One region of the Caballeronia sp. INML1 genome, then DNA from elsewhere that is predicted to be linked to it. Evidence: riboswitches for the same ligand, from Rfam matches in the RefSeq annotation. Region 1 holds a riboswitch; the other holds the start of a gene.
What was found. A riboswitch is a leader RNA that binds a small molecule or an ion and turns the genes downstream of it on or off. The one in region 1 is predicted to bind cobalamin.

Region 1 (3,722 bases):
CGGTTCTGCGTGTTCCAGGTATAGCCGTCGCCCATCGTGACGAAATCGCAATGCGCGATCGCGCCGAGGAAATCGCGCTCGGACGTATGCAGCGCGCCCTTGATGAACTGCACGACGCCGAGCTTCATCCCATGACCGAGCACGCGCACGGCCATGCCGAACGCCGCCGTGGTCTTGCCCTTGCCGTTGCCGGTATTCACGATCAGCAGGCCTTTTTCATGATCGGCGGCGGCCTGCTTTTTCTCGTGACCTTCCTTGCGACGCTGGGTCATGCGCAGATGCGATTCGGTATCGGTTTTCACATCGACTCCATTCGAATGGGGTTGCAGCGGGTCTTTGCATGACGAAAGACGGCCGTATCGTACATCAGCAGCGGCCGCGTTTTCGGCTTAATTCTGCGCTAACAGACGGTGGGCATCATGCAGTCACGCAATCACCGACTTCAGGAGCAAGGAAATGGACGCGCTCTATCTCTATCTGGAACTCGTGGCGCTGGCCGTTCTCGTCTGGCTTTGCCGCGATAAGTTCAAGCCACCCGTTGCAAAGCCGCTCGCCGAAACGGCGCGCCCGCGCACCACGGCCAAACCGGTGTTCATGTTCCGTTCGCATCGGGTTCATGCGCCATTGCGACCGCGACAGTTACGCCGCAACCGATCGTCTTTGGCACGATGAGCGTGTGCGCGTTGCCTGCAAGCAGCGCGCATGGCTCGCATACGCCATCGACGTTCATATGTTTCGCCGCGTGATGTGACATCGCCGTGCGAGGCGTGCGCGCGATCTCATCGGCGGTATAAAAGCGCAGCGGCAGGCCATGACGTGCGCAGAAAGCGAGCAAGCCCGCTTCGTTTCGCTTCGCATCGATGCTCGCGACGATCGCGATGTCGCCGAATTCGAGCGTGCCCAGCGCGACGCGCACCGCATGTTCGATCGCATCGGCGCTCGTGTCGCGCCTGCAGCCGATGCCGACGGCGAGCCGCATGATTGCAGGCACATTCATGCGAACGATCGAAGATTTCATGGTGAATGACGAGAGTGCGCTGCGTGGGCCGACATTATGACACCGCGCGAGCGGCGTCATTTCTTGACGCTCGCGCGCGCCGGGCCTAGACTTTCACGCAGTTTTGGTGCTCGCGCGCGGATTCTCTCGTGCGCAGTTAAACGGGAAGCAGGACACGTTCCTTTCGACCGATCGAGCGGACGTCAACCTGCGCTGCCCCCGCAACGGTAAGCGATTCCCCGCGCGCGCGATGTTTTCATCGCACGATCGGGAAGCCGGCTTCGAGGCCACTGCGCGTAGTAACGCGCGGGAAGGCGAAGCGGCGCGGTCGTCAGCCCGGATACCGGCCAGACTTTCACGGAGGATCGCTGTCGCGGGGATGCGGCGCGGCCCATGTTCATTCAAGCGTGTGCTTTCCTTTTTCATGCCGCAGCGTTGCCACGCATCGCGCGACACGAAGCGCACGCATACGAAGCCACGGAGCTACGATGCAAACCCGCAAGATCCCCGTCACGGTCGTGACCGGCTTTCTCGGCAGCGGCAAGACCACACTGATGCGCCATATCCTGTCCAACGCGAAAGGAAAGCGCATCGCGGTCATCGTCAACGAGTTCGGCGAGCTCGGCATCGACGGGGAAATCCTGAAGGGTTGCGGCATCGGCTGCGACGACGAAGCCGGCTCAAAAGACCGCAATCTGTATGAACTCGCAAATGGTTGCCTGTGCTGCACCGTGCAGGAAGAGTTCTATCCGGTGATGGAGCAGCTCGTCGAGCGGCGCGATGGCATCGATCACGTGCTGATCGAAACATCGGGTCTTGCGTTGCCGAAGCCGCTCGTGCAGGCGTTCAACTGGCCGTCGATCAAGAACGCGTTCACGGTCGATGCGGTCGTCACCGTGGTCGATGGCCCCGCTGCCGCAAGCGGCCAGTTCGCGTCGAACCCCGTCGCCGTCGATGCGCAGCGCAAGGCCGATCCGAATCTCGATCACGAATCGCCGTTGCATGAGTTGTTCGAAGATCAGCTTTCGTCGGCGGATCTCGTCATCGTGAACAAGACCGACCTCATGGACGAGGCAGCGCTGCACAAAGTCGAAGCGCTCGTGCGCCCCGAGATCCCGCCCGAAGTGAAGATCGTGCCCGCGCAAATGGGCAGGCTCGACGTGCATACGCTGCTCGGCCTCGGAGCTGCATCGGAAGAAACGATCCATCTGCGGCACGATCATCACGGCTCGCCCGACGAAGAAGGCCATGCCGATCATCATCATGACGCGTTCGATTCGGTCGTCGTTCATGGCAGGGTCGAATCCCGCGAGCAGGCCATCGCGGCGTTGCACACGCTCGTCGAGCATCACACGATCTATCGCGTGAAGGGTTTCGCGGCATTGCCGGGCGCGGCGATGCGGCTCGTCGTGCAGGGCGTAGGACGTCGTTTCGACAGCTATTTCGATCGCCGGTGGCAAGCCGATGAAGCGAAGACGCAAAGCCGCTTCGTGCTGATCGGCGAAGACCTCGATCGCGACGCGCTGCAACGTGCCTTCGACGCGGCGCTCGCAAGCGCCTCCGTGCAGGCGTAACAGCCATGCATCTGCTTCGCACGACACCGGGAGGCTTCGTCGACGATGCGCAAGGCGTCATGCGCATCGAGCAGACACGTGCGCCGATCGTGGTGCTCAGTTCCGCCGACACGACGCTTGCGTTGCTCGCGAGCGTCTTTCCGCGACTCGAAGCGGGCTTTCCCGACGTGCGGCTCGCGAATCAATCGTTTTTACGCCAGCCGGCATCGGTCGATTTCTATGTCGACGACGTGTTGCGTCACGCGAGGGTCGTGATCGTCGATCACCTCGGCGGCGAATCGTATTGGCCCTATGGCATCGAGCGGCTCGTCGCGCTCGCGAAGCAAGAGCAACAGATGCTCGCTATGTTTTCAGGCGATCTCACGGAGGATCCGAATCTCATCGGCAAGAGCACGGCGGATGCGGAGTTTTGCCGCGAGCTGTCGCGCTATCTACGCGAAGGCGGCGCGCGCAATGCGGAAGAATTCCTGCGCTCGATTGCGCATCGCGCGTTCGGTTTCGGGCGCGAACCGCAACCGCCGAGGCCGCTGCCCGCGGTCGCGATCTATCATCCCGAACGCGATACCGCCGCCATCGAAGACTGGCAGGCACGATGGACAGAAGGCGCACCCGTCGCCGCGATCCTGTTCTATCGCGCGCACTTGCAGTCGGGCAATACCGCCGTGTTCGATGCGCTCATCGAAGCGCTCGAGAAAGAAGGCATGAATCCGCTGCCGATCGCAATTTCATCGCTGAAGGAAAGCGTGAGCCGCGAAGTCGTCGAACGTTTATGCGCGGAGCATCGCGCATCGCTCGTGTTGAATACGACGGCCTTCGCCGCGAGCGTGATCGGGCAAGACGAAACGTTCGAAGTCGCGGGCGATGCGCCTGTGCTCCAGGTCATCCTGAGCGGCGGCAATCGCGACGACTGGCAAAAGGACAATCACGGCCTGAACTCGCGCGACGTCGCGATGCATGTGGCGCTGCCCGAAGTCGATGGCCGCATCATCACGCGCGCGATCAGTTTCAAGGGACTCGCTTATTACTGCAAGCATACGCAGGTGGACGTGGTGCGCTATCAGGCCGATGCGGAACGCGTGCGCTTCGTCGCCGAACTGAGCCGCCGCTGGTGCAGGCTGCGCCAGACGCCGAACGCGCAGAAGCGCATCGCG
Region 2 (3,722 bases), on a different contig from region 1:
AGCGCGCGATCGTGCGATGCACCGTGAGCGTCGCGAAATGCCGCGCGCGCCGCGTCAGATCCTCGTGATTCGTCTCGTCGACGGGATTCTGGAACGTGACGCCCGCGCGCACGTCGGTTGCGCCGACATGTCCCGCCCACGATCCCTCGATGCCCTGCACTTTCGCGCGCCCGACGTTCTGCGCGACATAGTAGAACCCGCCGTCGGAAACATAGTCGATCAGATTCGAATAGCGCGTCTGGAACAGCGTCACGCGCATCACGCCGAGCGCATTCGATGCGTACTGCAACGCCGCCTCGACCGAATGGCTGCGCTCCGGCTGGATCGACGGATTGCCGCTGAACGGATAGTAGAGGTCGTCGAAGCTCGGCGCGCGAAACGAAGCCGCATAGCTCGCGCTCGCCTTCCAGTGCGCATCGAAGTGATATGCGTAGCCCAGATAGTAGCTGTTCGCGCCGCCGAAATCGGAATACTGATCGTGCCGCAGATTCGCCTGCAAATCGTTCGCGCCGATGTGCCCCACGTAGCCCGCGAACACCGAATTCACGTGACGATCGGGCGCCGTGAACTGGTCGGAATCGAGCGTCTGATCGAGATGCTCGTAACCGGACAACAGCGTGTGCGCATCGGTGATCCTGAAATCGTTCTGCCACGTGTATTGCCGATTCTCCGAGTCGAAGCGGCTCGTATAGACGCCGTTCTGCTCGATATTCGCGCGATCCTGCCCCTGCGCGACCGTGAAGTGCGTGGTCCAGTTGTCGGTGATCCTGCCATTCGCGAACACCGACGCCGAACGCACGCGATCGTGCGCTTCGTTGATGTCGGATGGCTGGCCGTAGGCATCGTCGAAACTGTCGATGCCGTTCGATTGCATGAAGCGCACGCCCGCATCCCACTTGTCGCTGAACCGGTGGCGCAGCGTCGCCGCGACGCTCTCGTTCAGATAGCCGTTCGCGTTAGGATTCGCGCCGGGCGCGATCGCCGGATCGATCGACGAGAATCCATCGGTCTTTTCGCGTGACACGTTCAGGCTGAAGGTCGTGCGGCCGTCCTTGTCGAGCGCGCCGTTCACGCCCGCCGATTGACGCTGCGTGTGATAGCTGCCGTACTCGGCCTCGAAAGCGAAGCGCGGCGGATGCGGCTCGCCTTCCCTGGTGAAGATCTGCACGACCCCGCCAATCGCATTCGAGCCGTACAACGCCGATACATTGCCGTTCACGACCTCGACGCGCCCGATCTCATCGAGCATCAATTGCGATAGCTGCGCCGCGCCGAGCGACACCGATTCGACGCGCACGCCATCGATCAGAACGAGCGATTGCGACGACGCCGCGCCGCGTATGTAGACGCCCGAATTCGCGCCCGGTCCGCCGTTGCGCGTGACCTGCACGCCGGGCGCGAGCGCGACGAGGCCGAGCGCATCGTCGGCGTTGGCATCGGCGATGTCCTGTTCATCGAACGCCGATGTCTGCGGGATCGATTCGGCGAGCGGCTGCGGCGCGCGCGTCGCGGTGACGACGACTGGGGCAAGCGTTTGCGAGGCGCCGTCGGCGGCGTGCGCCGCGCCGGGGAGCGCCGAGCCGAAGACCGCTGCAACGAGCGCGACATGACGAGTGGGGCCGTTCTTGAGCGCGGCCTGTGGCAATACCATGAGTGAAGTTCCGTTTCGCATGAGCGCGACCCCGCTCCCCGCGAGGACGATGCGCGACGAACGCACTTGCGCATTGAGCGCCGATGCGTCGAACTCTGGCCGGTATCCGGGCTGACGACGGATCGTCTCGCCTTCCCGCGCATCGTGCGCAGTGGCGTCGACACGTTTCTTGCAGTGGATTCGAATAACAAACCCGGTGTGATGAAAATCCACACGTTTGCGCTGCAAAAACGCGCATGAGACGACTTGCAACTTGCGTTGCGGTCGCTTACCGTTGCGGGGGCAGCACAGGTTGGCTCATCCCGGGTGGGTCCCGGTCGGACTTCGGAGACTTCGCTCCCTGTTTCCCGTTTGACTGCATCCGCGAGATCCGCGAATGCGAGCACCAAAAAGTGCGGCAAGTGTAGGAGCGCGGGTTGGGGCCGTCAAGAAAACGGCACGGACAGAGTAGCGCGGCACATGACGAATCGAACGAGAATCGGCCGGCCTGTCCCCACGAGCGATGACCAGCGCTCGCCTTTTCTGCACACGAATGCATGGCGACATGCGCTTGATTCGAAGGATTAAGCGCGAGATCGCATGCTGTTACGTCTCGAAACGAGACAATTATCGGAAGCTCCGTTGAACCGCGCTAAAATGCGAGGTCTTTAGAGGACGCAGCACATGCTCAACGAACTCGAATCACTGTCAGGAAATATCGGCCGGCTGATCCAGATCAGCGAGCGCCACAATCAGGCGCGTCAGGCGCTGCAAGAACAACTCGAACAACTGCGCGCCGACTATGCGAACGTGCAGGCCGAACTTGCGCAAGTGCGTGAAGAGCGCGATACGCTGCAATCCGAACGCGACTCGCTCTCCGCGAAAATCGACGACGCGCAAGTACGCCTCAACGCCATTCTCGAAAAGCTGCCCCGCGCGAAGTCCGCGCAACATGCCGAATCCGACAATCAACTCGATCTCCTCGACGCCGATTCCCGGGAAGCACAGGAAGCGGAATTGCACGGCGAGCATCATCAAGGAGAGAAGGCATGACGACCACGCAGATCGAAGTATCCATTCTCGGGCAGCCGTATCGCCTCGCGTGCTCGCCGGAAACGGAAGGCGCATTGCGCGAAGCCGTCGCGCGCGTCGATGCCGAGATGAACAAGGTGCGTAATGCGAGCAGCGTGCGCGGCACGGATCGCATCGCGGTGATGGCAGCGCTTTCGCTGGCGTCGGAATTGCTTAAGCTGCAGGACAGCGTGCGTCACGGCGAGGCCTTCCCCGCCGAGGAAATCCGCCGCACGATGCATTCGATGAACGAACAACTGGGCGCGGTCATTGCGCAGTATGAAGCGCAGTGAGACGTCTGCGCGCTGAGTCAATCAGCACGCAATATCAATCGAAAAAAGAAACTGCCGATTTGCTCCCGAGAGGCTGCATAAGGCAAACGATTGGTGTAGAGTGACGGTTCCCTGCCTGGTTCGCCAAGGTCATATATTCCTTGAACCAATGCTACATTGGCACGGTTGCGGAACCTTGCAGCACGGGCGCGCGCGTCGCTAGTCCGATGTACCCGAAGTGTTGCTTACCGCGACCAATCTTGAACCCAGGTTCAGGATGCCGGCCTAGCGGCCGTGGCGGGGACCCATTCAAGAAACGGCATCGGTTTTTCCGATGCCGTTTTCATTTGCATCGACGATTTCCGCATAGCGAACCATCATGCGCTACTGGCTGATGAAGTCCGAACCGGACGAAGCGAGCATCGATCACCTCGCGCACGCGCCGAATAAAACCTTGCCGTGGACGGGCGTGCGCAACTATCAGGCGCGCAACTTCATGCGCGATCAGATGCAGCTCGGCGACGGTGTGCTTTTCTATCATTCGAGTTGTCCGGAGCCTGGCATCGCGGGCATCGCGAAAGTGTGCTCGACGGCGTATCCCGATCCCACTCAGTTCGATCCGAAGAGCGATTACTACGATCCCAAGTCCACGCAGGAAACGCCGCGCTGGATGCTCGTCGATGTCGAGTTCGTGAAGAAGACGCCGCTCATTTCTCTCGCCACGTTGCGCGAGCATGAGGCGCTCGCGG

Region 2: linked by a shared signal. The riboswitch ahead of NCR38_RS03160 (TonB-dependent receptor domain-containing protein) and the one ahead of cobW (cobalamin biosynthesis protein CobW) in region 1 are both predicted to bind cobalamin.

The regions. Positions count from the first base shown of each region.
Region 1 is NZ_JALQDT010000051.1:409,239-412,960, reverse strand. Features, by position in the region: gene cobO (cob(I)yrinic acid a,c-diamide adenosyltransferase) at 1-302, opposite strand, end outside; gene NCR38_RS18050 (cobalamin biosynthesis protein) at 593-997, opposite strand; cobalamin riboswitch at 1,106-1,364, shown strand; gene cobW (cobalamin biosynthesis protein CobW) at 1,486-2,571, shown strand; gene cobN (cobaltochelatase subunit CobN) at 2,577-3,722, shown strand, end outside.
Region 2 is NZ_JALQDT010000008.1:10,482-14,203, reverse strand. Features, by position in the region: gene NCR38_RS03160 (TonB-dependent receptor domain-containing protein) at 1-1,651, opposite strand, end outside; cobalamin riboswitch at 1,731-2,056, opposite strand; gene NCR38_RS03155 (hypothetical protein) at 2,315-2,683, shown strand; gene NCR38_RS03150 (cell division protein ZapA) at 2,680-2,994, shown strand; RNA gene ssrS (6S RNA) at 3,100-3,281, shown strand; gene NCR38_RS03140 (EVE domain-containing protein) at 3,353-3,722, shown strand, end outside.